Regions from separate parts of the Rhizobium sp. NXC14 genome, predicted to be linked through region 1. Evidence: predicted binding sites of a transcription regulator. Region 1 holds the regulator's gene; each other region holds the start of a gene.
The links. Region 1 encodes LexA, which represses DNA repair genes until DNA is damaged. Its sites were predicted from a motif close to TGTTCNNNNTGTGTTCNG; they were not measured.

Region 1 (9,867 bases):
TGGCGACGGCGAGCGAGACGCCAAGGATGGCGTTGGCGCCGAGGCGCGACTTGTTCGGCGTGCCATCGAGCTCGATCATGATGTTGTCGATCTGGATCTGATTTTCGGCGTCGATGCCGCCGATCGCGTCGAAGATCTCGCTGTTGGCGGCCTCGACCGCCTTTTCGACGCCCTTGCCGAGGTAGCGCTTGCCGCCGTCGCGCAGCTCGACCGCCTCATGTGCGCCCGTCGAGGCGCCCGAGGGAACGGCCGCGCGGCCCATGCTGCCGTCTTCGAGATAGACGTCGACTTCGACGGTGGGGTTGCCACGGCTATCGAGGATCTCGCGGGCGATGATATCGGTGATTGCAGTCATGGGTTCTTCCTGCTCAGTGGGTGATAAGTCGTTCGAAGCCTGTCATAATCGAAGGCGTGCAAATTACAATGGCGCAATTTCCCGCCTTCGAAGGGGTATTGCATCGTGGCCTAAACCACGATCATGTCAGCCTGTTGAACGTTAGGCCTTGGCGATCGCATCGAAGGCAAGCAACTTCTCAAGCAGTCGCGGCATGTCCTTGAGATAGACCATGTTCGGCCCGTCGGACGGTGCGTTGTCGGGATCCTGATGGGTTTCGACGAAGACGCCGGCAATTCCCGTCGCCACTGCCGCGCGCGCCAGCGTTTCCACGAACTCGCGCTGGCCGCCGGAGGAATCGCCCTGCCCGCCCGGCTGCGCCACGGAATGGGTGGCGTCAAAAATGACGGGAGCCCCCATCGCCGCCATGATCGGCAGCGAACGCATGTCGGAAACCAGCGTATTGTAGCCGAAGGAGGCACCGCGCTCGCACAAGAGCACATTCGGATTGCCGCTGGCGTTGAGCTTCTTCAGAACGTTCTTCATATCCCAAGGGGCGAGGAACTGGCCCTTCTTGACATTGACGGCGCGGCCGGTTCTGGCGGCGGCGATCAGAAGGTCGGTCTGACGGCAGAGGAAGGCCGGGATCTGCAGAACATCGACCACCCTGGCCACCTCGGCGCATTGCTCGGCCGTATGGACGTCGGTTATGACGGGAAAGCCGAATTCCTTCTTGAGGTCGGCAAAGACCTCCATGCCCTTTTCCAGGCCGATGCCGCGTTCAGCCGAGAGCGAGGTACGGTTCGCCTTGTCGAAGGAGCTCTTGTAGACGAGGCCAATGCCGAGCTTGCCGCAAAGCTCCTTCAGCGTGCCGGCGACCATGAAGGCGTGATCCCGGCTCTCCATCTGGCATGGACCGGCGATCAGCGACAAGCGGCCAGTATTGGAAAAAGTCACCTGGCCTTCGCCTTCGCCGATCCTGACTTCGGAATTCGTGTCGGTGCTCATCGTGTTTCCTCGAAGGCGAAGAGCGCACCCTGCCCGGGCGTGGGCTTCACCAGAATGCGATTGTTCTTGCGTGTGAATGTGATCCCGTTAGCACCCAAATGCGCTTCTGTCACGGCAAGATCGATGACGGTGAAGAGGATTGCCCGCCCCCGCAGGCCGCGATCGGCTGATGAGACAGCGGTTTCGAAATAGGCCTCCAGCCCTTCCGGCGTCATCAAGCTGATCTTTGCATTCGATGCCGCGATATTCACGCCGAAACCGGTTTTCTCCACCGCCGCCTGCCCAATCGCGAGCCCGACGAAGGCGGCGAATGCCGCCGGGTCCGGTGCACAAAGTGCGATCTCGGCAATGCCGATCACGCCATTGGCGTGCGTCTCCAGCGCGGCGCGATCTGTAGGGAACGAATTGATGCGCTGGCAAGTAAAGAGAAAGAAATCGGGGGCGCGCAAATCAGCTGCAAAGGCCAGCTTAAAGCTGCCGACGCTCTCCGAACCGTCCGGCATCCGCATCGGCCGGCTGAACTGCAACATCTCACCGGCGCTCGCGCCGTTGCTGACGAAGCGCTTATGATCGAGGTCGGCATCCTCGCTGAGGAAGGCCAGCGCAGAAAGTCCCTCCTCGCCGCAGCGGAAACGGAAGGCGCGATTGCGGGCGATGAAGACGTTGCCCTGGCGGGCCGCTGCCTCGCTCTCGTCGACACTCGCCACGCCAAGCGGCTCCAGATAGGTCTTGTCGGCGAAAAAGACGCAGGCATTCTCCGTTCCGAAGGGATGGCGTGCATCGGCGGCGACGGTGAAACCGAGCTTGCCAAGCCTCTCACGCGCCAGATCGATATTGACCACGGGCAGCACGACATGATCCAGCGGGTGCGACCTGGCGGAATGCGCGTTCATGAATATCCCTCCTGAAACCGGCAAGAGATGTGCGACAGCACCTCCCTCAATGCAAGACATGTGCGCCAATCCGGCAAATGAAAATAAAAATCTCCACGAGTTGACGTGAACTTTTACGGAAATTTAGCTACTTGCGGAACACATATGGAACATATAGTGTCCGTTCTGGATTTGTTTCAATCACGGGGTCTGACGTCGATGCTCACGCGCAAACAACAGGAGCTTCTCCTTTTCATCCATGAGCGCATGAAGGAATCCGGCGTTCCTCCCTCTTTCGACGAAATGAAGGATGCCCTGGATCTCGCCTCGAAATCCGGCATTCACCGCCTGATCACGGCGCTTGAGGAACGCGGCTTCATTCGCCGCCTACCGAACCGCGCCCGGGCGCTCGAGGTGATCAAGCTTCCGGAGGCCTATAACCCCAGTCTTCAGCGTCGCGGTTTTTCGCCGAGCGTCATCGAGGGCAGCCTCGGCAAGCCCCAGCCGGTCGCCGCCCCCGCTGCGCCAAAGCCGGTCGCCGACAATGGCAACTCCGTCTCCGTGCCGGTCATGGGACGTATCGCCGCCGGCGTTCCGATCTCGGCGATCCAGAACAACACCCACGATATCGTCGTTCCTTCAGATATGCTCGGCTCCGGTGAGCACTATGCGCTGGAGGTCAAAGGCGATTCGATGATCGACGCCGGCATCTTCGACGGCGACACCGTGATCATTCGCAACGGCAGTACCGCCAGTCCCGGCGACATCGTCGTTGCCCTCGTCGATGACGAGGAAGCAACGCTGAAGCGTTTCCGCCGCAAGGGCGCCTCGATCGCGCTCGAGGCCGCCAACCCGGCTTATGAGACCCGCATCTTCGGGCCCGACCGGGTCAAGGTGCAGGGCAAGCTCGTCGGCCTCATCCGTCGCTATCACTGACGCCGGATGGGCTGGAATCGGTAAAACGATCATTGCGCCAATCATAGGCGCGATGGCGCATCCATGGTCGCGACAAAGCATCGAATGCGGTGGCGACCTCCAGGCCGGCATCGGCGAAACGCAATTCGAGCGAGCCGGTCCTACGCAGCGTCTCGCCGGTGAAAAGCGTGCCACCTGAACGGCAGCTGTTGAAACGCAGACGGACCGAGGTCACGACGATATCGGCCGTATCGCAGGCCGGGCCGAGATAGGCGGCATTGTCGATGACGGTGACGATATGGCCATTGCCAAGTCTTGATGTGCACCAAGCCTTCTTGACGCAGGAAAAACGGTTTGCTTCACCGCCTGCTGCGGCTGCCCGCATCGCCGCACTCGCTTCGTTCTGCTGATCGCGGGAAAGCCTGACACGGCGGCCTTCTCCTTCCGGCGGGATGGCCGGACCATCCAGCATCTTCGGCGGATCATGTGTCGGCAGCACCAGCGCTCTCTGCCACTGGTCGAATATGAAATCCGGCGGGTTTTCACGGTTGGAAGCTATTGCCTCAGCCGCGACGACCGCAACCAGACTGCCATCCTCCGAAATCAGCAGATCCGGCGGCCGGGGAACCGGCAGAAGCAGCACGATGAGCGTAGAGATGGCGATGATCGAGGTGCCGACGTGGCGCAGCCGAGTGCGCAGCAGCGTCAGCAGCAGAAAGCCTGCCACCGCCACTGCGAAATACCAGGCGGGCAAGCGGCCGATGCCGATATCACCGCCCCAGCCGGACACCGTCTTGGCAACCGCAATCACCAGATCGAGGCCGAATCCGACGACCTTCCAGAGCGGAGCGTCCAAACCGAAAAGCATGAGCAACATCGCCAACAATCCGGCCGGCATGACGATGAAGGAGATAATCGGCATCGTCGCAAGGTTTGCCGGCAGGCCGTAAGCCGTCAGGCGATGAAAATGCTCAATCGAAAACAATGCGGTGGAAAAGCCGCCGATCAGCGAGGTCAGGAAGACGCCGCCGAAGAAACCGGCGACGGCAACCACCGGCCTCATGATCGGCAGTTTCAGAAAAGCGTTTTCGCGGACACGCCTGTCCTTCCACAACTGATAGCCCGATACCAAGGCCAATGTGGCGGCAAAGGACATCTGAAAGCTCGGTCCCAATACTTCCGAAGGTGAAATGGCGATGATGATGAGCGCGGAGAGAACGACATTGCGCAGGCTGATCGACGGCCGGTCGAAGAAGACGGCAATCAGCATGATGGCCATCATGATAAAGGCGCGCTCGGCCGAAACCCCGAAACCGGAGATCAGGTAATAGGCGGTGACGGCGATGAGCGCGCCGGCAGCGGCGATCTTCTTTGTCGGATAGGCTTGGGCGACGCCGGGAAAGAGGCTGAGCAGCATCCGAAAGCCGACGAAGAAGATGCCAGCCGACAGCGCCATGTTGAGGCCAGAGATCGCGACGATATGGGCAAGGCCGGACTGGCGCAGCGCCTCCGTCGTCGCGTGCGATATGGCGCACCGTTCGTCCGTCACCAGGGCAGCGGCAAAAGCGCCGGTATCGCCGGGCAGGATCGATCTTATGCGGTCGCCGATGCTGCTGCGCAGCCGGTAGAGCCATTCGAGCAGAGCCTCCGACGTGCAGCTGGCCGCCTGCAGGCCTGCCTCCAAGTCGAGTTTCTCCGGCGCACCATAGAAGAAACCGTTGGCGCCGATGCCGTCGAAATAGGCACCGAAGGAGAAGTCGTTGAGCGCGGGAAGTGCGGGGCCCGCCGGCGGCGTCAGCCGTGCCTTGCCGGTGATGATGTCGCCGATCTCGAAAGGCGCATCGGCGCCCCGGACGATCGCGGTGATGCGTCTCGGCGGCCGTTTCAGCTCCGGAGCCTCGGTGCCGGTGACGGCAAGAATGTAGCGCCAGCGCCCGCGGCCGTCGCCTTCCCGGCGTTCGACCCGGCCGGTCACCGCGGTCGTCACGGATGAATCGAGGATCACCGTCGAAGCCCGCCAGCTCTCAAACTGAGCCGAGAGCATGCCGCCCGCGAAAAGTGCCAGCGCCATGAAACTTGCGCGCAAGGCCGGCCGGCTGGGACCGGTGAGGAAAACCGCGGCCGCCGACACCAGCAAGCAGAGCAGCGATGGAACGAGGGGCAAATCCGATGCCGCAAGAAACCAGAAGGCCGATCCGGCTCCGAGGAAGACCGGCGAGAACAGCAGCATTCGGCCATGATCGGCCTCTTCGCCCAGCATGCAGGCTCCGGCAGGCAGCGATTGCCAGGCGGCGGCCAGTAGCCGATGACGCAAGGGGGTCTGCGACTGCGTCCTTACCGATTGAGTCACCACCGCAGGCGCAGGAAAATCCGGCGGATCGGCAAGGCCGACGCCCGCTTCCGGCCGCAATTCGGCTGTCGTCAATTCCTGCATGCGCCGCCCAAGATCACCCCCCGAAGTCGCCAGAATGCAACCTTCAAGTAAATACGGCAAGGATAATCGATTGAAATATGAGGGGAAATCTTAAGCGGCAAAAGGGCTGTCGAATCATCAGCTTCCGTTATGCGTGCGGCTCATCGCTGCAGTGCCTAAAAGGTGATACCGCAATGCACAAAATGCCGTCACAGTAACTTGGCATTAGCGTTGCGATCATATAGCTATCGGAAAGGACGCTTAACCCCTATGGCGCTTTTGTGGCGCCACCGACATTTCGGAGGATCAGCATGACGGATCAAAGCGCTACAATAAAAATCGGTGACAAATCAGTCGACCTCGCCGTTAAAAGCGGCACGATCGGCCCGAGCGTCATCGACATCGGTGCCCTCTACAAGAACACCGCTTCCTTCACATACGATCCGGGCTTCACCTCGACCGCATCCTGTGAATCGAAAATCACCTATATCGACGGTGACGAAGGCGTGCTGCTGCACCGCGGCTATCCGATCGAGCAGCTGGCCGAACACGGCGATTTCCTGGAAGTCTGCTACCTCCTGCTCTACGGCGAACTGCCGACGGCCGCGCAGAAGAAGGACTTCGACTATCGCGTCACGCACCACACGATGGTGCATGAGCAGATGAGCCGCTTCTTCACCGGCTTCCGCCGCGATGCACATCCGATGGCCGTCATGTGCGGCTGCGTCGGCGCACTGTCGGCCTTCTATCACGACTCCACAGACATCACCGATCCGCACCAGCGCATGGTCGCCAGCCTGCGCATGATCGCCAAGATGCCGACGCTTGCCGCCATGGCATATAAATACCATATCGGTCAGCCCTTCGTTTACCCGAAGAACGATCTCGACTATGCGTCGAACTTCCTGCGCATGTGCTTTGCCGTCCCCTGCGAGGAATATGTGGTCAATCCGGTGCTTGCCCGCGCGATGGACCGCATCTTCATCCTGCATGCCGATCACGAACAGAACGCCTCGACCTCGACCGTCCGTCTCGCGGGTTCATCGGGCGCCAACCCGTTCGCCTGCATCGCCGCCGGCATCGCCTGCCTATGGGGCCCCGCGCACGGCGGCGCCAACGAAGCAGCGCTCAACATGCTGACGGAAATCGGCACGGTCGACCACATTCCGGAATATATCGCCCGCGCCAAGGACAAGAACGATCCGTTCCGCCTGATGGGCTTCGGCCACCGCGTCTACAAGAACTACGATCCGCGCGCCAAGATCATGCAGAAGACGACGCATGAAGTGCTCGGCGAACTCGGTATCAAGGACGATCCGTTGCTGGAAGTGGCGATGGAGCTGGAGCGCATCGCGCTCACCGACGAATATTTCATCGAGAAGAAGCTCTATCCAAACATCGACTTCTACTCCGGCATCACGCTGAAGGCGCTGGGCTTCCCCACCACCATGTTCACAGTGCTCTTCGCCCTTGCCCGCACCGTCGGTTGGATCGCGCAGTGGAACGAGATGATCGAGGATCCAGAACAGCGCATCGGCCGTCCGCGCCAGCTCTATGTCGGCGAACCCAAGCGCGACTACATCCCGGTTTCGAAGCGCTGATCGCTTCAGAGCTCAAAAAAACCCGGTCAGGAATGGCCGGGTTTTTTCTTTTCCAAAACGTCGAGAAGGATTTCGGCGGCCTGTTCGCCGGGCGGCTTTTCCGTCTGCATGCGCTGCCAGATGAGCTCGTAGCCTTCCTTCATGGCCTTCAACTGATAGGTATCGGCCGACAGCCTTTCCATCCAGCGTGCAAGGCTTGCGCCGCGGACGACATCGTTCAGATATTCCGGCACGACCGGGTAATCGGCGATCAGATTCGGCAGCGCGCCGGTCCAGGTCTTGATGCCCGATGTCAGCATGCGCATGATCCAGTCGACCTTATAGGCGGAGACGACGGGAACGTCGGCAAGTGCGAGTTCGAGAATAACGGTTCCAGACGCCGCCATGGCTGCATCGGCCTCGGCAAAGGCTTTCCATTTTGCTTGCGCGCCGACGACGATCTCCGGCTTTACCGCCCAGCCCGCCGTCATTTCGCGGACGAGCGCTTGCCTGTGCATTATGGTCGGCAGAATGAAGCGTGTCGGCCCATTACGGGCGACGATTTCATTCGTGGCGACCTCGAAATAAGGCAGAAGCTTCTGGATCTCGGAGGAGCGCGAGCCGGGAAGGAGCAGGATCGGGCCGTTGCCTGGCTGCCTTCCCACGCGCAGGCGACGTGTCTCCAGCAGCGCTGGGTCGGCGACCAGACGATGCCCGACATATGTCGTCGCCGGCCCATTGAGGCGCTGCATGGCTGCCGGTTCAAAGGGCAGGACGGCAAGCACGTGATCGACATAGCCGAGCATGCGCGTGGCGCGATATTCCTTCCAGGCCCAGACGCTCGGACAGACATAATTGACAACAGGCAGATCGGGCAACGCGGTGCGCACGCGCTTGGCGACGCGATGGGTGAAATCGGGACTGTCGATAATGACAAGGATATCCGGCTTTGCAGCGACGATCTCAGCCGTGGTGCGACGGATCAGGGCAAACAGCCTTGGCAGCCGGCTCAGCACCTGGGTGATGCCCATGATCGACAGCTCGGAAAAATCGAACAGGGATTTCAAACCTTCCGCCTGCAGCCCCTCGCCGCCAACGCCGACAAGCTCCACCGGTCCGCTGTAAATCCGCTTGAGCGCCGCGATGAGATCGGCCCCGAGCAGATCGCCCGACACTTCACCGGCAATGACGGCGATCTTCAGCGGCGTCCCGTTCATTCGACCCCCCATGCCGGCAGACCGCGATCGATGCCGCAGACGAACAACCCAGCCTCGTCGGCGGCGCTGATGACCGCGGCCCGATCAAGCACCAGTGAGCGACCGGCTTCGATTGCGATGCCGGCAAGGCCGGCTTTCGCAGCGTTCAGGATTGTCGCAACGCCGATCGCCGGCAGGTCGGCGCGAATATCCTGTTGCGGCTTGCAGAGCTTGACGAGCACGCCGCGGCGGCGCGGCGAGATCCGTCCGGCGGCCCTGAGGCCGGCGACACGGTCCAGCATCTCATCTGTGCCCTCAAGTCCTTCCAGCGCGACGACGCGCCCGCCGACGCTGACTGCACCCTGCCCGACATCCAGCCGGCCAAGCGTCTCGGCGGCATCGGCGGCCTGGCTGATATCGTGCCGGTCTTCCTTGCCGGGCGCGGCGGCGCCAAGCGGGCCAACGGAAACGAGCAGGTCGGGGGCGATCTCGTGGGCGCCGACGACGCGCCGGCCGTTCCCCTCAATCAACCGGATCACCATCTGCAGAACCGTGTCGTCGCCGCCGGAGAGCAGTGTGCGAATGGCGGCCGGGACCTTCATCAGAATGCGCAATGTCGGGCGCACCTCGCGCCATTCCGGCCGGCGGCGCACGCTCCCCGACATCACAACACGTCCGATGCCATATCGGGTGAAGAGACCCTCAAGGGCGGCGAAATCGCCGATGCCGACAACGGCGTGATCATAGCCTTCCCAGCGTGGCTCGCTCTCGTCCTTCAGCGCGATGATTACAGGATCTTCGCCTGCCGCGCGCGCGGCTTCGGCGACATAGGAAGGCAGAAGGCCACCGCCGGCAATGATCGCCAGCCGGCCCGCAGCGGTGTCGCCTGTTAAAGCCACGGACTAGCCCTTCTGCCCCCGCGTCGGGGAGGACAGGGCGCGGTCGCTCTCGGCTGCAATGAAGTCGAGGATCTGCACAACCTGCTCGCAATCGGCATATTCCTCGCGGATCGCGGCGGCGTTTTCGCGCACGGAGCCCGTTCCTTCGAAAATCGCCTTGTAGGCCCGGCGCACCCGGTGGATGACGGCGCGGTCGATGCCGGCCCGTGTCATGCCGACGACGTTGAGGCCGCCCAGCAGACCGGGATTACCGTTCAGCATGCCATAGGGAATGACATCGTAACTCACCGCCGACAGGCCGCCGACGAAGGCGTGGCGGCCGACGCGGGTGAACTGGTGAACCGCCGAGCCGCCGCCCAGGATAACGCGATCCTCGATAACGACATGTCCGGCGAGCATGACGTTGTTCGACATGATCACATGGTTGCCGACCCGGCAGTCATGCGCGACGTGGGAATTGGCAAGGAAAAGGTTGTTGTCACCAACGATCGTCTCACCGCCGAAATCGGCCGTGCCGGTGTTCATCGTGACACCTTCGCGGATTGTGCAATTTGCACCGACCGTCAGCGTCGTTTCCTCGCCGCCGTGGTGCACGCTCTGCGGATCACCGCCGACGACGGCCATTGGGAAGATGCGTGTGCCCTTGCCGA
Region 2 (9,867 bases), 350 kb from region 1:
GCTGCAGATCTTCGTCTCGAAGAACAAGCAGTCGCTTGTGGTTTATGACGGCACCGACGTCGTCGCGACCTCGAAGGTCTCGACCGGCAAGGACGGCCATACGACTCCGAGCGGCATTTTCTCGGTGCTCGAAAAGCAGAAATACCACGAATCCAACCTCTATTCGGCCGCCCCGATGCCGTTCATGCAACGCCTGACATGGTCCGGAATCGCGCTGCACGAATCCAATTCCGTGCCGCGTTATCCCGCCTCGCACGGCTGCGTCCGCATGCCCGGCGCCTTCGCAAAAATGCTCTACCGAATGACCGAGCCCGGCATTCCCGTCATCATCAGCGACGACGAATTGGTGCCGCAGCCGATCGACCATCCGAACCTTTTCCGCCCCGATGCGCCGGCAGCGATGCCGCTCCTTTCGGATGTCGAGCTGCGGCCCTCCATCCCCGTCAGTCCCGGGACACCGGTGCAGGTGGCGATGAACGACACCGCCGCAATGCCGATGCCGGCGGCATCGCCGGTTACCGCGCCGGAGGTCCGGCCGCCGTCCGAGCCGATCAGCATGCTCGTCACGCGGCGAACGCTGCGCGAAACGGTGATCGACATTCAAACGATACTCAATCAGCTCGGCTTTTCCGCCGGCAGTCCGGACGGGCTGCTCGGTCCGTCGACCGTGCAGGCGATCAACGCCTTCAAGATGCTGCGGCCGACGGAATTTGCCGGCGACAGGAGCCTGGTCTCCGACAGACTTCTCACATCGGTCTATTCCGCAGCCGGCAAGGGCGAGCCTCCGAACGGCGTCATCATGGTGCGGCAGGCCTTCAAGCCGATTTTCGAAGCGCCGGTAACGATCGCCGATCCGGGATTGGCGCTCGGCACGCATTTTTTCACGCTGCATGCGGTCGATGAACAGGCCGGAACGGCGGACTGGTTCGGCGTCACACTTAGCAACAACCTCTCCCGCGAGACGATGAAACGACTCGGCATCACCAGCCAGGAAAGCTCCATTGTCATGGGCAAGCCGATTGCCCTTTCGCTGAGCCGCATCACGATCCCCGACGAGGCCCGCCGCAGGATCGACGCACTGATCGCGCCCGGCTCGACGCTGACGATCTCCGACACCGGCCTTGGCCGGGAAACCGGCGAAGGCACGGATTTCATCACGATCACCCGTGGGTGACGAGATCAACGGGGTCGATCATCAACTGTGTTGATCAGACAAGCTCGACGTCAACGACGCCGGGGGCGGCGCGAAGAGCGGCAGCAATCTCGGGGGTGATGCGGTATTTCTCCGGCAGCGCCACTTCCACCTCGCGTTTGCCCTCCTCCTTGATGACAATGAAGGAAACCAGACCGTCACCCTTAGCATTCAGATGGCCGGCAACCATCTTCAGCGGCCCGGAATCGCGGACATAAACGCGCAGCGCCTTCTGCATCTGCAGCGACTTTTCCTCAAGCGACTGGATCGTCTGGATGCGAAGACCGATACCCTCCGGCCGCTCCTCACCGGTCGCTGTCAGCAGGAAGGATTTTCCGGACTCGAGCACGTCGCGATATTGGTTCAGCATCTCCGAAAACAGCACCGCCTCGAACTGGCCTGAAGAATCGGAAAAGACGATGATGCCCATCTTGTTGCCGGTGCGGGTCTTGCGCTCCTGCTTGGAGATGACGGTTCCGGCAAGGCGTGCATTGGCGGCGCCCTGTTTGATGGCCGCTGAAAACTCGGCGAAAGTCTGCACACGCATCTTCTGCAGGATGTTGTTGTAGGAATCGAGCGGGTGGGCCGTCAGATAGAAGCCCAGCACCTGGAACTCCTTGAGCAGCCGCTCCGATGCCAGCCAGGGTGAATAGGGCGGCAAGGAGATCTTCTCCGGGCCCGAGTTTAGTGCGCTGCCGAAAATGTCCGCTTGGCCGCTCAGCTTATTTTCCTGGGCGCGCTGGGCATAACCGAGGATGCGGTCGAGGCCGGCGGAAAGCTGGGCGCGGTCGGTGCCGAAACAATCGAAGGCGCCGGCATAGATCAGGCTTTCGAGCACGCGGCGATTCACCTGGCGCGGATCGATGCGCAGACAGAAATCCTCGATGCTGGCAAAAGGTTTGTCGCCACGCACCTCGACGATGTGGTCGACGGCGGATTCGCCGACGCCCTTCAAAGCGGCGAGCGCATAATAGATGCGGTTATCGCCGGTCTCGAAATGTCGGAAGGATGTCTGCACCGAGGGCGCAATCACCTCAATGCCCAAGCGCTTGGCGTCCTGCCGGAAATCATTGACCTTTTCCGTATTGGACATGTCGAGCGTCATCGAGGCGGCGAGGAACTCGACCGGATAATGCGCCTTCATATAGGCCGTCTGGTAGGAGACGATGGCGTAGGCGGCGGCGTGCGACTTGTTGAAGCCGTAGTTCGCAAACTTCGCCAAGAGTTCGAAGATGTTGTCGGCCTGCGGCTTCGAGACGCCGTTCTTGACCGCGCCGACGACGAAGCGTTCGCGCTGCTGGTCCATCTCCGCCTTGATCTTCTTACCCATGGCGCGGCGCAGAAGGTCGGCCTCGCCAAGCGAATAGCCCGACAGGACCTGGGCGATCTGCATCACCTGTTCCTGATAGACAATAACGCCCTGCGTTTCCTTGAGCAGGTGGTCGATCATCGGATGGATCGATTCCAGCTCTTCGTCGCCATGCTTGCGAGCATTGTAGGTCGGGATGTTCTCCATCGGGCCCGGGCGGTAGAGCGCCACCAGCGCGATGATGTCCTCGATGCAATCCGGTTTCATGCCGATCAGCGCCTTGCGCATGCCGGCACTTTCCACTTGGAACACGCCGACCGTCTCGCCGCGCGACAGCATCTCGTAGGTCGGTTTGTCGTCGAGAGGAATGGCCGCAAGATCGACTTTGATGCCGCGCTTGGCGACGAAATCGACGGCGACCTTCAGCACCGTCAGAGTCTTCAGGCCGAGAAAGTCAAACTTGACGAGGCCGGCCTGCTCCACCCACTTCATGTTGAACTGGGTGACCGGCATGTCGGAGCGCGGATCGCGATACATCGGCACCAGCTTGGATAACGGCCGATCGCCGATGACAATACCGGCAGCATGCGTCGAGGCGTGGCGATAAAGCCCTTCGATCTTCTGGGCAATGTCGAGCAGGCGCGCCACCACCGGTTCCTTCGCCGCCTCCTCCTGCAGCTTCGGCTCCTCTTCGATCGCTTTAGAGAGCGGCGTCGGATTGGCCGGATTGTTCGGCACGAGTTTGCAGATCTTGTCTACCTGACCGTAGGGCATTTCCAGCACGCGGCCGACGTCGCGAAGTGCGGCGCGCGCCTGCAGCGAACCGAAGGTGATGATCTGCGCCACCTGCTCGCGCCCATATTTCGCCTGAACGTAACGGATCACCTCTTCGCGACGGTCCTGGCAGAAGTCGATGTCGAAGTCAGGCATTGAGACGCGTTCCGGATTGAGGAAGCGCTCGAAGAGCAGCGAGAAGCGCAGCGGGTCGACGTCGGTGATGGTCAATGCATAGGCGACCAGCGAACCGGCGCCCGAACCGCGACCGGGACCGACGGGAATATCATGCTGCTTGGCCCACTTGATGAAGTCGGAAACGATCAGGAAGTAACCCGGGAAGCGCATGCGCTCGATAACGCTTAGCTCGAACTCCAACCGCTCACGATAATCCTTTTCCTCGTAACCCGGCGACATGCCGAGCGTGGCAAGCCGCATGTCCAGCCCTTCCACCGCCTGGCGGCGCAATTCGCCCGCCTCGGCGCGTTCGGCCTCCTCGGCATCGTCGGTGGCGCCAGTGAAGCGCGGCAGGATCGGCTTTCTTGTCTTCAACACGAAGGAGCAGCGCCTGGCGATCTCGATCGTGTTCTCAAGCGCTTCCGGCAGGTCGGCAAAGAGCTTGGCCATTTCGGCCCGGCTTTTCAGATAGTGATCCGGCGTCAGGCGAAAGCGGCTGTCGTCCGAGACGATGGCGTTATGCGCAACCGCCATCAGCGCATCATGGGCGTCGTAATCGTCGCGGGTCGGAAAGAAGGCCTCGTTCGTGGCGACGAGCGGCAGGTCATGCGTGTAGGCAAGCCTGACGATCTTCTGCTCGTGCCGCTTGTCGTAGGTGCCGTGCCGCTGCAGTTCGACATAGAGTCTGTCGCCGAAGAGACGCTTCAGCGTGAGCAGCCGGGCTCCCGCCTGGCCGGGATGACCTTCCCTGACAGCCGCGTCGACCGGTCCGGTCAGGGCGCCGGTCAAGGCGATCAGACCTTCCGTGCCTGCCTCTTCCAGCCAGGAGGCTCTGACATGTATGGCCTGGTTGCTATCGCCGCCGAGATAGGCGCGGCTGACGAGATCGACCAGCCTTTCATAACCGGCCTCCGTCGCGGCAAGTAGAACGATCGATGGCAGCTTGATCAGGGCCTGCTGACCGCCGCGCTTCTCACTTTCCAATCCGTCTTCCATGTCGATGGAGACCTGACAGCCGATGATCGGCTGCAGGCCCTCGTCCATTGCCTTCTGGGAGAATTCAAGGGCGACGAAGAGATTGTTGGTGTCGGTAATGGCGATCGCAGGCTGACTGTCGCTGGTCGCCTTGTAGAGGATCTTCTTCAGAGGCAGCGCACCCTCAAGAAGCGAATAGGCGGAGTGGACCCTCAGGTGGATGAAGCCCGGCGTGCCGCCGGTCGCCTCACCCATTGAACCCTTTTCCGTGTCCGCCATGATATGCCTTCCCAATTAACCGAAATGAATCGGATGCATTGTCGGCATTGAGGGCAATGATGTCCAGAAGAAGACCCGCGTGCGAACCGCATGACTGCCATGCGATCCCCTGAAAACTTTAGATCGCGATGACGATCAGCGAGAAGCTGGCAACGAACATTGCGATGGAGGTGAATGCTGCAATATCACGGATCATGTCAGTCATCTGGCTCTCCTTTACTTGTTATGTTTTCAATTTGTTCCATCTATGTTCCGATGTCAACAGGAATCTTTTCCTTTGCGCTTGCGTTTGAAAATGCCGGCTCCGGACTGCGAATCGAACCTCGCCGTCGGCGCTGGCTTTGAACATGCTCCGCGACCGGCTCGACATCGCCTGCCGAACGGATCCGTACAGCGCAGTCGATGTCTGATGCACCTGCGCCAAGTCGATCGGGCGATGCCCACTCTTTTGTTCTTCTTATGTTCTCATCGTTCTGCTATATCCGTATCAGATGAGGCAGGAGGAAGATGATAATGCTCGACACCGTGATACTGAACGACTTCATCGTAGAGGCGAAGGCCGCGACCTATGTCGGCGGTGGTGTGTCTCGTCCGCCCTGCCGGCCGGGTGCTCACGATATCGGCTACGAGCGCGGCGACTGGTCCTATCTCGACAGCTACTTCGGCGGCACCGACTTCGCCGGACAGGAAGTGATTTGGTTTGCCGGCGAACCCGTCTGGGCGATGAATTATTTCGGCCGCGTCGTCGCGTCCGATCTGATCGACGGCAGAGCCGCCGGAACGGTGATCAAGGCGGCGCTGTCGGCAATGTATCGGGAGGGCCGCTTTCTCGGCGGAATCGAATTCGATCATCCGTTCGGCCGCTATGTCGACCGCAGCGAAGGCGGCTGCGAGGGATTCAGCGGCCAGGAATGCATCATGGTCGAGGAGCGGAAGGCCTATGTGCTCGATTATCGCGGTGGGCTGGTTATTCCTGATGTCCGACCAGGAGGTCGGCGAGATCAGCCCCTCATCCGCATGCCGGCACCCTTTCCCCGCTTGCGGGGCGAAGGAGATGGCCGCGCCCCCTCCGTTCCCCACCTACCTCTCGCTGGGCAAGTCCCCTCGCCCCGTTTACGGGGAGAGGGTTAGGGTGAGGTGGTCAACAAAACAGCCATGGATAGCCGTCTCAAAAGTCGACGATCTTGCCGTCCGAAATCGTGACGCGCCGATCCATGCGGCCGGCAAGTTCATGGTTGTGGGTGGCGATGAGGGCGGCAAGGCCGGATTGGCGCACCAGCGCCTCCAGCGCATCGAAGACGTAGCTTGCCGTTTCCGGATCCAGATTGCCGGTCGGCTCGTCGGCAAGAAGCAGCGTCGGCGCATTGGCGACGGCGCGGGCGATCGCGACGCGCTGCTGTTCGCCGCCGGAAAGTTCAGCCGGGCGATGCGAACCGCGATGGCCGATGCGCATATAATCGAGAAGCTGGCCGGCTCGCTCCCGGGCCTCCTTCCAGGACAGGCCGGCAATCAGCTGCGGCATCATGATGTTCTCAAGCGCGGAAAATTCCGGCAGGAGGTGATGGAACTGATAGACGAAGCCGATCTCGCGTCGGCGGATCGCGGTGCGCTTCTCATCGGAAAGGCCATCGCAGGCAAGGCCGTTAATGGTAACCTCGCCGCCATCGGGATGCTCGAGCAGGCCTGCGACATGCAGCAGGGTCGACTTGCCTGTGCCGGAGGGGGCGACAAGGGCGACGATTTCCCCTTTAGACAGCGAGAAATCCGCACCCTTCAGGATCGTGAGCAGCGTATCGCCCTGCCCGTAATGGCGCTCGACGCCGGTAAGGTTGAGGACGAGGTTGCGGTTCATGAATGCGGCATTCCTTATTCGTAGCGCAGTGCCTGCACCGGATCGAGCCTGGAGGCGCGCCATGCCGGGAAGATGGTGGCGATGAAGGAGAGGCTGAGCGCCATGATGACCACCGAGATCGTTTCGCTGATATCCATCTCGGCCGGCAGCTGGCTGAGGAAATAGACCTGCGGATTGAAGATCACGGTGCCGGAGATCCAGGAGAAGAACTGGCGGATGGATTCGATATTGACGCAGACGAGAACGCCGAGCAGCACACCGGCAAGGGTACCGACGATGCCGATCGCCGCCCCGGTCATGAAGAAGATGCGCATGATGGCGCCGGCGCTGGCGCCCATGGTGCGCAGGATGGCGATATCGCTGCCCTTGTCCTTCACCAGCATGATGAGGCCGGAGATGATGTTGAGCGCCGCCACGAGCACGATCAGCGTCAGGATCATGAACATGACGTTGCGCTCGACCTGGAGTGCGGAGAAGAATGTCTGGTTGCGCTGACGCCAGTCGGTAAGGTTGATCTGGCGGCCGGCCGCCTCTTCCACCTTCGGCCTCAGGGCGTCGATATCATCGGGATGATCGACGAAGAGTTCGATCGACTGCACCAGCCCGGCGGCATTGAAGTAGAGCTGCGCTTCCTCGAGCGGCATGAAGATGATTGAGGAATCGTATTCGGACATGCCGATCTCGAACAGGCCGGAAATCTTATAGGATTTGACGCGCGGATTGACGCCCATCGGCGTGATGTCGCCTTCCGGCGAGGTCAGGGTAATGAGGTCGCCGACGCGCAGACCCAGCTGATCGGCCATGCGGGTGCCGATCAGCACGCCCTCGCCAGAGGCATAGCCCACCATGTCGCCGGATTTGATGTTGTCGGAGATTGTCTTGAGTTTCGTCAGGTCTTCGGCGCGGGCGCCGCGCACCAAAGCGCCGGTGCTGCCGCCAGCCTGAGCGGAGGCAAGCACCTGCCCTTCGACCAGGGGCAGCGCCATCTTGACGCCCGGCACCGCCGCGAGTTTGGCGGTCAGGTCGGGGTAATCGGTAAAGGGGCCATCGATCGGCTGCACGATCATATGACCGTTGATGCCGAGGATGCGCGAGACGAGCTCGGTGCGAAAGCCGTTCATGACGGCCATGACGATGATCAGCGTCGCAACGCCGAGCATGATGCCGACGAAGGAGAAGCCGGCGATCACCGAAATGAAGGCCTCCTTGCGGCGGGCGCGCAGATAACGCCACGCCACGAGGCGCTCAAAGGTGGAAAATGGCTTGCCAGCCGGACCCAAGCCGGATTTTGAACTCCGGTCCATTGCTGCCTCTGCCATTTCGCCTCCGTTTCCTTAAGCCACGAACCTGTTGATCGCCGCTTCGATGGTCATCGTTTCACGGGCGCCGGTCTTGCGGTCCTTCACTTCGACCTCGCCGTTCGCGACCGCACGCGGGCCGGCGATGATCTGGACAGGTACGCCGATCAGGTCGGCGGTCGCGAACTTCGTGCCGGCCCGGTCGTCGGTGTCGTCATAGAGCACATCCTTGCCGGCCTTTTTCAGCGCGGCGTAGATCAGCTCACAAGTATCGTCGCAGGCCTCATCGCCCGCCTTCATGTTGATGACGACGACATCGAAGGGTGCGACCGATGCCGGCCAGATGATTCCGTTGTCATCATGCGATGCTTCGATGATGGCGGGAACAAGGCGTGTCGGACCGATACCGTAGGAACCCATGTGAACGAAATGTTCCTTACCATCTGGCCCCTGCACTTTCGCACCCATCGGCTCGGAATATTTCGTGCCGAAGTAGAAGATATGGCCGACCTCGATGCCGCGGGCGGAAAGCCGCTCGGCTTGGGGAACGGCGTCAAAGGCTGCCTCGTCGTGCATTTCCGAGGTGGCCGCGTAGAGCGAGGTCCACTTGTCGAAGATCGCCTTGAGGCCTTCGACACTGTCGAAATCGGTGTTTTCGCCGGGAATATCGAAGCCGACGAAGTCCTTGTGGCAGAAGACCTCGGATTCGCCGGTATCGGCGAGGATGATGAATTCATGGCTGAGATTGCCGCCGATCGGGCCGGTATCCGCGCGCATAGGGATGGCGCGAAGGCCAAGCCGATCGAATGTTCTGAGATAGGCGGCGAACATCTTATTATAGGAATGCTCCGCCCCTTCGCGCGTCAGATCGAAGGAATAAGCGTCTTTCATCATAAATTCGCGCGAGCGCATGGTGCCGAAGCGAGGCCGGATCTCGTCACGGAACTTCAGCTGGATGTGATAGAGATTGAGCGGCAGGTCCTTGTAGGATTTGACGGAGGAGCGGAAAATATCCGTCACCATCTCCTCGTTGGTGGGGCCGTAGAGCATCGGCCGGTCCTGGCGGTCCTTGATGCGCAGCATCTCCTTGCCATAGGCATCATAACGGCCGCTTTCCTGCCAGAGCTCGGCCGATTGCAGGGTCGGCATCGAAAGCTCGATGGCACCGGCGCGGTTCTGCTCCTCGCGGATAATGGCGTTGACCTTGTCGAGCACACGCTTGCCGAGCGGCAACCAGGAATAGATGCCCTGAGACTGCTGGCGGATCATGCCGGCGCGCAGCATCAACCGGTGGGAGACGATTTCCGCCTCCTTGGGGTTTTCCTTAAGAATGGGCAAGAAGTAGCGAGACAGACGCATGGCGATTCCGGAGCAGTTGAGATCCCGCCGGCGAGCGGAATCGAAGATACTTGTGAATGTGGGAGCGTTCATAGCCGCTTCGCGGCGGGAAGGAAACCCGCAACTGCTGTCGGCCGCCTCCCGGATACGCATGTTCGCACCCGCAAAACGAAAGGGCGTGAAAAAGCGCGTATTTATAAGGACTTGAACGAAATTCTTGTCAACAGAAAAATTTTGCTAGAGTGTAGCAAAAATGCAAAAAAAGCTAATGACAAAGCCCAATCTTTGAGCTAGCTTTAGCTCACAAAACAGGCAGGAAGCTAAATTCTTGCTGTACTCGCGGTCAAGTCTTGGGAGGATCAGATCTTAGGCGCGCTCGTCGCAGCCCCGGCAACGGTTACAGATCACGCGATACTTAAAACAAGGCTTCTGGCCTTGTTTTTTTTTGGCTTTTCGCCCTCTCCTCCCATTCAAGCTCCAGACAGCTTCCGTAAGGGAAGCATCTCATTCCGTTAGGCGAGCTCTCTGACGCGCCAGCATGACGCCAATATGCGAGCTCGATTTCCATGATAAGATTTGCATATGCTCAAACTTTGAGCAAAAGCTATCTCAATAGAAGCTAGGCCCGAGTTGTGGAAGGGCATCGAAGCCCCAGCCGAAATAGGTGTCGCAG
Region 3 (9,867 bases), on a different replicon from region 1:
AGGGAAAAGCTGGGCGAACTCGCTTCGATGGTGCAAACACCGGAGATGGAAAAGGTAGCAAGCGGGCCCATTCGCAGGAGCAGCAGCGAGAAGGCTATGCGAGTGCTGGGATGGCGTCCTCGGGCTCAGGAGGAAACCATCATCGATACCGCCCGGAGTCTATTTCGTTATGGCGTCGTAAGCTCGATTTAACGGCCACTGCGTGTCTTGGTGTCGGTTGGGCGAATGCGATTTGCGGTATTTGTTCTGATCTCTGCAGCCGCTATGTCTAACGAGGTCGTTCCTGATATGTTCCATATTATGAAAGCGACCGTTTTCCAGTCCGACGCCCCGCTCGACGAGCGCCGCGTCATCATAAGACGCCACGACGGCGATGTGGAGATGGTGGAACTGCCTTGGGGGCTGCGTCCCCGAGACGGCGGACCGCGCGCCGTCGATGTCGTCCGGTCTGAAGGAAGGACGTTTCCAACCCATCGCTGCCTGGTGCCGGCGTCGGAGTTTCGTCATAAGAATTTCAGCTTCTCGCTCGCGAATGGCGACTGGTTCTATTTCGCGGGGATCTGGCGCCCGGCGACTGAGGATTGGCCTGAGGCATATGCCATCCTGACCATCGATGCGAATGCGGATATTGCGCCCTACCACGATCGTCAAATGGCGGTGCTGACGCGCGATCAACGCATGGCATGGCTCGATTGTCTTCTCCCGGAAGACGAAATCCTGCGGCCGCTGCCGGGAGGGACGTTCCGCGTCAAGCGCCACGCGGGCGCGCCTGCCCAGCCGATGCTGGCCGTCTAAAGCGCCAACCGCAACTGCGGCTCCCTTCCAGAAGCTTGCCGTTCCAAAGAGGACAGGGTGACACCGAGCAGGCGAATACCCTTGCGCGGCGGAAAGATCGGCCCCAGCAGTAGGCCGACGATCTCTTCGAGGTCAGAGATCGCCGGCAGAGGGGCCACAACTGTCTTGCTGCGGCTGATCTGGTTGAAGTCGGCATATTTGACCTTGAGCGTCACCGTCTTGGCGCCGATCCCATTGGCCTCGCAATAACCCCATACCTTTTCGATCAACGGCTGGAGTCCTTCGCGGGCCGGCTCGTACGCATGGAGATCCTGCGAAAACGTATCCTCGGCGCCGACGGATTTCCGCACTCGGTTTGGCTTGACCTGGCGCTCGTCAATGCCGCGGGCAATGCCGTAGAAATAGGGTCCTGACTTGCCGAAATGTTCGACCAGGAATTCGAGCGTCTTCTCCTTGAGATCGGCGCCGGTGTCGATACCGAGCCGACGCATCTTTTCCGCCGTCGCCGGTCCGACGCCATGGAATTTCTTGACGGGAAGCTGTTGAACGAAGGCCGGCCCGTTTTTTGGCGTGATGACGGCTTGGCCATTGGGTTTGTTGAGGTCGCTTGCCATCTTGGCGAGGAACTTGTTGTAGGAAATTCCAGCCGACGCGTTGAGGCCAGTGACTTGTTTGATCCTGGCGCGGATCTCCAGTGCGATCTCGGTGGCGATCTCCATGCCCTTGAGATTATGCGTCACGTCGAGATAGGCTTCGTCGAGCGACAGCGGCTCGATGAGAGGTGTATATTCGGCAAAGATCTCACGGATCTGCTGGGATACAGCCTTGTAGACGTCGAAGCGCGGTGGCACGAAAATCAGCTCCGGACATTTTCGTTTGGCAGTCACCGACGGCATTGCCGAGTGGACGCCGAATTTGCGGGCCTCATAGCTCGCGGCCGCCACCACGCCCCGCGCCGCGGATCCGCCGACGGCGATCGGCTTGCCGCGTAACTCCGGATTATCGCGCTGCTCGACCGATGCGTAATAGGCATCCATATCTACATGGATGATTTTTCGGACCGGGGTTGAGCTCGTGTCGTTCATGGTGGCTTCAGCAATCGCGATTGCGTCGGCAGCTGGAATTTCGCGCCGAAACAAAGAGGGAACATAACAGCCTTCGGTGCCATATCAACCGGATTCAATAAGCGCTATGTCCGCCGCGACGCAAAGGGCAGGTTCAAGGAAAGCGTCGACGTCTCGCGATCGCTTTCCGCCGACAAGCGCCAGAAGGCGAAACATGGGCCAAGCAAGGTGAGGGCGACAAGGGCGATCGCAAGCACTGATTTCGGAAAACTTGCCTGCACCGCCGACCCTCTCCGATCGCCCATCGTTGGGTGGTGGGGTCGGCGCCTGCGAAAAAATTCCTAGTGCAGCCATCGATTTGAATCGCTTTATGGAATCCTTGCGAGCAGCATTGCGCTCAACTTGAGCGCGCCGATTGCGCATTGACTCGTTTTCGCTTTGAGAACAAATAAAGAACATATCGCCTCTTCTCAAGTTGAATTCAGGTCGCTGTAAGGAGATCATGACCATAACCGTCGCCACTTCGAACGCCGTTCTTGACGAGTTGCGCGAGAAAATCGCCAGCCTGAAAGGGACAGGCTTGCGCCGTCAGGGCGTCCTGCCGTTCGGTGTTGCCGAGATCGATGCGCAGCTGCCCGGAGGTGGTCTGGCCTATGGCGCGCTGCATGAAGTGGCCGGCGGCGGCAATGGCGCGATCGATGGGGCTGCCGCGGCCCTCTTCATCGGTGGCATTGCGGCGCGCACCACCGGAAAGGTGGTCTGGTGCCTGACGCGCTTCGATCTCTTCTTTCCCGCGCTCGCCCAGGTCGGGCTTCATCCGGACCGCGTTATCTTCGTCGAGTGCGACAAGGAAGAGACGGTGCTCGCAAGCTTCGAGGAGGCGCTGCGCTATGGCGGGCTTGGCGCCGTCGTTGCCGAACTGGTGCGCCTGCCGATGACAGCCTCACGCCGGCTGCAGTTGGCGGCTGAAAAGTCCGGAACACTCGGACTGGTGATCCGCCGCTGGCGGCGGCAGACGGAAGCCTCCGACTTCGGCATGCCGACGGCGGCGGCAACGCGCTGGCGAATCTCGGTGCTGCCGTCTGAACCGCTTCCCGTGCCGGGCGTCGGCAGGGCGCGCTGGTTGGCGGAACTGATGCGGGTGAGGGCAGGCGAGGGAGGAGAATTCATTATCGGAGCATGCGATGGCCAGGGTCGTATCTGTCTTTCTTCCGACACTGCCGACCGACCGGATCAGGCGAGCCGATCCTTCGCTCTCGGTTGAAACACCGCTGGTGGTGATCGCCAAGAGCGGCTCGAAGCGATGGATTGCGGCAGCCGATCAGGCAGCGCTCAAGCTCGGCCTTCGTGTCGGCATGCCGGCCGCCAAGGCGCAGGCGCTCGTTCAAGGCCTGATGATGATCGATGCCGATCCGACGGCCGATCTCGCGGCACTCGAACGGCTGACGCTCTGGGCCTTGTCGCAATATTCTCCCGTCGTTGCCCTGGATCCTCCCGACGGCATCGTCATGGACACGGAAGGCGCCGACCATCTTCAGGGTGGCGAAGACCTTATGTTGTCAGGCCTCGTCAATCGCTTCCGCGGCCGCGGTCTTGCAGCGCGCGCGGCGATCGCCGACACCTGGGGTGCGGCGCATGCACTCGCTCGGTCGACCGATCGCGAGACGATCATCATTCCGCGCGGCGAAACCGCTAAAGCCATCAACCGGTTGCCGCTGTCATTGCTGCGGTTGCCGGCTGACATCGTCGGAAGCCTCCGCACCCTCGGCTTTACCAGCGTGGGCGAGCTTGCGGCCACGCCGCGAGCGCCGCTGACGCTGCGTTTCGGGCCGGAAGTCGGACGGCGCCTCGACCAGATGTTCGGCCGGCTCGCCGAGCCGATCGATCCCATTCGGCCGGCTGATCTGGTCGAGGTGCATAAATCCTTTGCCGAGCCGATCGGCGCAGCCGAAACGATCGAGAAATATGTGAGCCGCCTCGTGCGGCAGCTCTGTCTTAAGCTCGAAAAGCGCGGGCTTGGCGTGCGGCGCGCCGACCTCATTGTTCATCGGGTCGACAACACCATCCAGGCGCTCCGGGCAGGCACGGCCAAACCTGTCCGCGACATCGCCTGGCTGACAAAACTGTTCAAGGATCGCATCGAGAAGATCGAGCCTGGCTTCGGTATCGAGAAGCTCAGCCTCGCCGCCATCCTCGCTGAGCCGCTCATCGAAACACAGTCGGCGTCATCGCTGATCGAAGAGCAGGTAACCGATGTGACGCCGCTCATCGATGTGCTCGGCAATCGCGGCGGCCAGCGGATTTTCCGGGTGGCACCCGTGGCAAGCGATGTCCCGGAACGCAGCGTGCAGCGGATCGCGCCGACGGCGCCGGAAGACGGCGCCACCTGGCCGTTGCATTGGCCGAGACCGTCGCGGCTTCTGGCCCATCCCGAACTGATCGAAGTGATTGCGCTTCTGCCCGATCATCCGCCGTTCTCCTTTACGTGGCGCGGCAAGCGGCGCCGGGTGAAACGCGCCGACGGCCCGGAGCGGATTTTTGGCGAATGGTGGCAACGCAGCTCGGAATGGATCGCCGTTCGTGACTACTTCGTCGTCGAGGACGATGCCGGCGAGCGCTTCTGGATTTTCCGATCCGGCGATGGCGTCGATGCGGAAACCGGATCGCACAAATGGTTCCTGCATGGAGTGTTTGCGTGATGCGCTATGCCGAACTGCAGGTGACCACGCATTTCTCTTTCCTGAGGGGAGCAAGCTCGGCGGAGGAACTGTTCGCGACCGCAAAGCTCATGGGCATCGAAGCGCTGGGCGTCGTCGACCGCAACAGCCTCGCCGGCATCGTCCGGGCGCTGGAGGCGTCGCGCGCCACGGGCCTCCGGCTCGTTGTTGGCTGCCGGCTCGACCTGCAGGACGGCATGTCGATCCTCGTCTACCCCACCGATCGGGCGGCCTATTCACGATTGACGCGGCTGCTGACGCTCGGCAAGGGCCGGGGCGGGAAAGCCAACTGCATCCTACATCTCGATGATGTCGCGCTCTATGCCGAAGGGCTGGTCGGCATCCTCGTGCCGGATATGCCGGACGACACCTGCGCCGTGCAGCTCAGGAAGATGGCCGAGGTCTTCGATGATCGCGCCTATGTTTCGCTTTGCCTGCGCCGGCGGCCCAACGATCAATTGCGTCTGCATCAACTGTCGAACCTGGCGGTGAAGGATCGGGTGAAGACCGTCGTCACGAACGATGTGCTGTTTCATGAACCCGGCCGGCGCCAGCTGCAGGATGTCGTCACCTGCATTCGAACCGGCACCACCATCGACGATGTCGGCTTCGAGCGCGAGCGCCACGCCGATCGGTTTTTTAAGCCGCCGGAAGAAATGGCGCGTCTGTTTCCCCGATACCCGGAAGCCCTGGCGCGCACGATGGAAATCGTCAAGCGGTGCAGATTCTCGCTGAAGGAATTGGTCTATCAATACCCCGAAGAGGCGCTGATCCCGGGCATGACGGCGCAGCAGTCGTTGGAGCGCTACACCTGGGAGGGCGTGAAGACGCGCTATCCAGAAGGTCTGCCAACTCACGTCGAAAAGACCATCCGCCACGAGCTGGCGCTGATCGAGACGATGAAATACGCCCCCTTTTTTTTGACGGTGTTCTCGATCGTCCGCTACGCCCGATCGCAAGGCATTCTCTGCCAGGGGCGGGGATCGGCTGCCAATTCCGCCGTCTGCTATGTGCTCGGCGTCACCTCGATCGACCCGGAAACCAATGATCTCCTGTTCGAACGGTTTGTCAGCCAGGAGCGCGACGAGCCGCCCGACATCGATGTCGACTTCGAGCATGAGCGGCGTGAGGAGGTAATCCAATGGATCTACAAAACCTATGGCCATGACAAGGCCGCACTCTGTTCGACCGTCACCCGTTACCGCGCCAAGGGCGCCATTCGCGATGTCGGGAAGGCGCTCGGCCTGCCCGAGGACCTGATCAAGGCGCTGTCATCAGGCATCTGGTCCTGGTCGGAAACCGTCGGGGAGAGCCAGGTGCGCGACCTCGGCCTCAATCCGGAGGACCGACGTCTCGCTCTGACCCTGCGGCTCGCGCAGCAGCTGATGGGAGCCCCGCGCCATCTCGGTCAGCATCCCGGAGGTTTCGTGCTCACCCATGACAGGTTGGATCATCTCGTGCCGATCGAACCGGCGGCGATGGTTGACCGCCAGGTGATCGAATGGGACAAGGATGACGTCGAAGCACTCAAAATGATGAAGGTCGATGTATTGGCCCTGGGCATGCTGACCTGCATGGCCAAGGCCTTCGCGCTGATCAGCGAGCACAAGCACCAGGCCCTCGACCTCGCCACCATCCCGCAGGAGGACCCGGCGACCTATGCGATGATCCGCAAGGCCGACACGCTCGGTACCTTCCAGATCGAATCCCGCGCCCAGATGTCGATGCTGCCACGCATGAAGCCGCGGACCTTCTACGATCTCGTCATCCAGGTGGCGATCGTCCGCCCGGGACCGATCCAGGGCGACATGGTGCATCCCTACCTCCGCCGGCGCGAGGGCAAGGAGAAGGTCGAGTATCCAACGCCGGAACTGGAGGCGGTCTTGCATAAGACTCTCGGCGTGCCGCTGTTTCAGGAGTCGGCCATGAAGGTGGCGATGGTCTGTGCGGGGTTCACCGGCGGCGAAGCCGACCAGCTCCGGAAATCCATGGCGACCTTCAAGTTCACCGGCGGCGTCTCGCGCTTCCAGGACAAGCTTGTGAACGGGATGATCAAGAACGGATACTCGAAGGAGTTTGCCGAGAAGACATTCTCCCAGCTCGAAGGCTTCGGCTCCTATGGCTTCCCGGAAAGCCATGCCGCGTCGTTCGCGCTGATCGCCTATGCTTCCAACTATGTGAAATGCCATTTCCCTGAAGTTTTCTGCGCGGCGCTGTTGAACTCGCAGCCGATGGGTTTCTATGCCCCGGCCCAGATCGTCCGTGATGCCCGTGAGCATGGGGTCGAAGTTCGGCCAGTGTGCATCAACCGGTCGCGCTGGGACTGCACGCTTGAGGAGGTGGAGGGCACCGATCGGCATGCGGTGCGACTCGGCATGCGGCTGGTGCGCGGATTGGCGACCGCCGATGCGGCGCGCATCGTCGCAGCGCGTGCCGACGAACCTTTCGCGTCGGTCGACGACATGTGGCGGCGGTCCGGAGTGCCGGTCGCTTCACTGGTCGAGCTTGCCGAAGCCGATGCCTTCCTGCCGTCATTGCGGCAGGAGCGACGCGACGCGCTTTGGGCGATCAAGGCGCTGCGTGACGAGCCGCTGCCACTGTTCACGGCCGCGGCTGAACGCGGGGCGCGCCCCATCGCCGAGCAGCAGGAACCAGAAGTCGAGCTCAGGCAGATGACCGATGGCCACAACGTCGTCGAGGATTACAGCCATACCGGCCTGACACTCCGAAAGCATCCGTTGAGATTCCTGCGGGCCGATCTGACGAAGCGCCGGATCGTCACCTGCGCCGAGGCTATGGCGGCGCGCGACGGGCAGTGGCTGATGGCAGCCGGCCTGGTGCTGGTGCGACAGCGGCCGGGATCGGCCAAGGGCGTGATGTTCATCACCATCGAGGACGAGACCGGTATTGCCAACATTGTCGTCTGGCCAAAGCTGTTCGAGCGATCGCGCCGGGTGGTGCTCGGCGCCAGCATGATGGCGATCAATGGCAAGATCCAGCGCGAAGGCGAGGTGGTTCACCTCGTTGGCCAGCAATTGTTCGATCTCTCGGCCGATCTGTCGGGGCTTGCTGGGCGTGACGGATCGTTTCATCTGCCGACCGGTCGCGGCGACGAGTTTGCCCATGGTTCGCCGGGCAGCCCGGATTCGCGCGAAAATGCGCCGCCGGACGTTCGGGCGAGGGACATGTTCGTGCCCGATCTTCATATCGATACGCTGAAGATCAAGAGCCGGAATTTTCAATAGTGTTGAAGCAGTCGACTGGTTCGTCGGTTCGTACTTCTTCAACTGCGGCAATCCCGGAAGCCTTCCGAAAATTGCTAAGCCCTCCCTGTCGATCACCACTACTTTCAGAAAGCGCCAGGCAGAGACACGCAATAAATTGCATCGAAGAACATCATGAGCTTTTCGGCTAAGATGCTGAGAACTGGATTTTTCCGACACCCGTGACACAAGGAACTAGAATTCCTTTTGTCTACTAATTTAGACAATTATCATCCTACGTGAAGCCGATGCCGGCAATCACACTCGTTTTAGGAGACAGGATGAGATCATGAGTAGTAAACTCCTCGGACTTTCCAGGCTTGGGCGCGTTCGCGCTGCTGTGGTGGCTTCTCTTCTCGCCATGAACACAAGCAGTGCCTGGGCCGGTGCCCGTGCTTCCAAGCCGATCGATGGTGGAACCCTCAATGTCGGACTGGGAACCGGCGATCATCGACCCGTCGATCACCGGCAGTTCGATCACCGACGCGACGGCGGCCACCTTGAATGGACGTCTGGCAAGTATTTAGCCAAGGTCGTGCCTTTCATCGTTCCGGGCAATCCGCAGAACGGCTGTCGCTCCGCCAGCGCAGAGACGGATCAGAGCTTGATCCGATCGAAGCAGCCGGCCGGAACGATCGATTTGCTCACGAACAAAGAGCCCTGCTGGTAGAAGGAGCTGGGATGAGCACCTGGAGGGAGCTCAACGGCCCAGACTTGCTCGGAAGGGTCTGTCCACAACAAGGTGGCTTTCAACGTTGCGATCGCCGCCATCGCTTCAGCCGGGGCGACATCGGGCCGAAACATCACCAGCACTGGTCCATTGCCAGGCGCCGGCATTGCGTCAATGGTGCCGCTGATCAAAACGGCACTCACAAGTGCAAGCGGCGAAGTCAGCAACAGGTTCCGTTTTGGTGGCTTGCGGCGCAGCGCTATGCCAGCCAGAAAGGGTATAACACCGAAAACAGATAGCCACATCACATCCCATAGCAGCGGGTTGGCAACGTCCATGCGGATCCTGTGAAGACCCAAGATCCAATGAGACAGAAAAGCATCGATAATGTGCCAGCCCCCGAACCCAAGGAGCGCGTTGCCGATTAGCCTATCTCCTACCACGGCTGCCACGAGCGACGACCGGGCGCGCCAGAGGAGCCACAGCCCGGCTGCCGCAATGACATACATCAACGCGTGGAACAGGCCATCCGTCAGGATCAGGAACCGGATGTCACGGCCCTCCTGATCCCGGCCGCTCAGAAGGTGGTGCCATTGCAGGATCTGATGCAGCAGGATGCCGTCGAAGAAGCCGCCAAGACCAAAGCCGAGCGCAATTCCGCCCCACCTTAGATTTTTGTCACCGCCTGACCCTCTCACGGCCGCCGCTTCATCAACCATGCTATTCTCCGTCGAGACCCTCCCGAACAGCGGCGCACTGGAAAAGTTTCGGCGGTGGCTAAAATTTCGAAAGCGAAAGCCCCTCATCTCCCAAAACCAAAATATCGGCGTTGGTTCTTCTGGCAGGCATGTCGTGCAGCGCCTTGCTCAGTGCCAGGCCGTCAGCGTAGCCGGACGCCCAGCGGGAATTGATCGAGCGACGCGAATAATCAAAAGCCTTCAGCCCGACCTCCTCGTCTTGTTGTCGATAAACGAGATGGATCATCGACAGGTTTGGGTGGTCGCGATCGGCAAACCGGCGCCGGATGTCCGCAAGGGCATGCCTGCTCTGGCTGGCGAATAACAGGTCGGTTGTGCGACCGATCATCCTGTGATCGTTCGACGCGTCCCTCTCGAGGAAGAAGATCGACACAAATGCAGATGACCTCATCTGTCAGTTCAGCATCGAACATCAGACGCACAGGGAGGAAAACAGCGCTTACTGTCAACAGGACCTAATTGAAACTGCTATAATTGCCAATTCCGGGCGAGGCCTCCAACCAACTTTTGACCCGCCGGCGCTCGCCGAGCGCTGCATCAAGGCAGGCGCGCCAAAGACAATCTGCTCATGCTGCGGAGCTGTCGAAGGTTGCGGCCCGA

Region 2: a site for LexA is predicted at 4,944-4,961, ahead of dnaE (DNA polymerase III subunit alpha). Genes of this name have one in related genera too.
Region 3: a site for LexA is predicted at 2,300-2,317, ahead of NXC14_RS31425 (ImuA family protein). Genes of this name have one in related genera too.

Annotation. Positions count from the first base shown of each region.
Region 1 covers NZ_CP021030.1:2,087,827-2,097,693, reverse strand. Annotated here, with positions in the region: gene eno (phosphopyruvate hydratase) at 1-355, opposite strand, end outside; gene kdsA (3-deoxy-8-phosphooctulonate synthase) at 497-1,342, opposite strand; gene NXC14_RS10335 (VOC family protein) at 1,339-2,235, opposite strand; gene lexA (transcriptional repressor LexA) at 2,434-3,150, shown strand; gene NXC14_RS10325 (ComEC/Rec2 family competence protein) at 3,131-5,563, opposite strand; gene gltA (citrate synthase) at 5,854-7,143, shown strand; gene lpxB (lipid-A-disaccharide synthase) at 7,170-8,339, opposite strand; gene NXC14_RS10310 (LpxI family protein) at 8,336-9,217, opposite strand; gene lpxA (acyl-ACP--UDP-N-acetylglucosamine O-acyltransferase) at 9,221-9,867, opposite strand, start outside.
Region 2 covers NZ_CP021030.1:1,737,409-1,747,275, reverse strand. Annotated here, with positions in the region: gene NXC14_RS08535 (L,D-transpeptidase family protein) at 1-1,174, shown strand, start outside; gene dnaE (DNA polymerase III subunit alpha) at 1,209-4,706, opposite strand; partial or broken gene NXC14_RS08525 (DUF5680 domain-containing protein) at 5,220-5,681, shown strand; gene NXC14_RS08520 (ABC transporter ATP-binding protein) at 5,875-6,558, opposite strand; gene NXC14_RS08515 (lipoprotein-releasing ABC transporter permease subunit) at 6,573-7,877, opposite strand; gene proS (proline--tRNA ligase) at 7,893-9,215, opposite strand; gene NXC14_RS08505 (DUF1467 family protein) at 9,804-9,867, opposite strand, start outside.
Region 3 covers NZ_CP021033.1:713,829-723,695, reverse strand. Annotated here, with positions in the region: gene NXC14_RS31440 (aldehyde reductase) at 1-192, shown strand, start outside; gene NXC14_RS31435 (SOS response-associated peptidase) at 298-795, shown strand; gene dinB (DNA polymerase IV) at 792-1,880, opposite strand; gene NXC14_RS31425 (ImuA family protein) at 2,362-3,123, shown strand; gene NXC14_RS31420 (DNA polymerase Y family protein) at 3,044-4,558, shown strand; gene NXC14_RS31415 (error-prone DNA polymerase) at 4,558-7,821, shown strand; gene NXC14_RS31410 (DUF2243 domain-containing protein) at 8,437-9,228, opposite strand; gene NXC14_RS31405 (DUF3734 domain-containing protein) at 9,287-9,595, opposite strand; partial or broken gene NXC14_RS33820 (DNA methyltransferase) at 9,771-9,867, shown strand, end outside.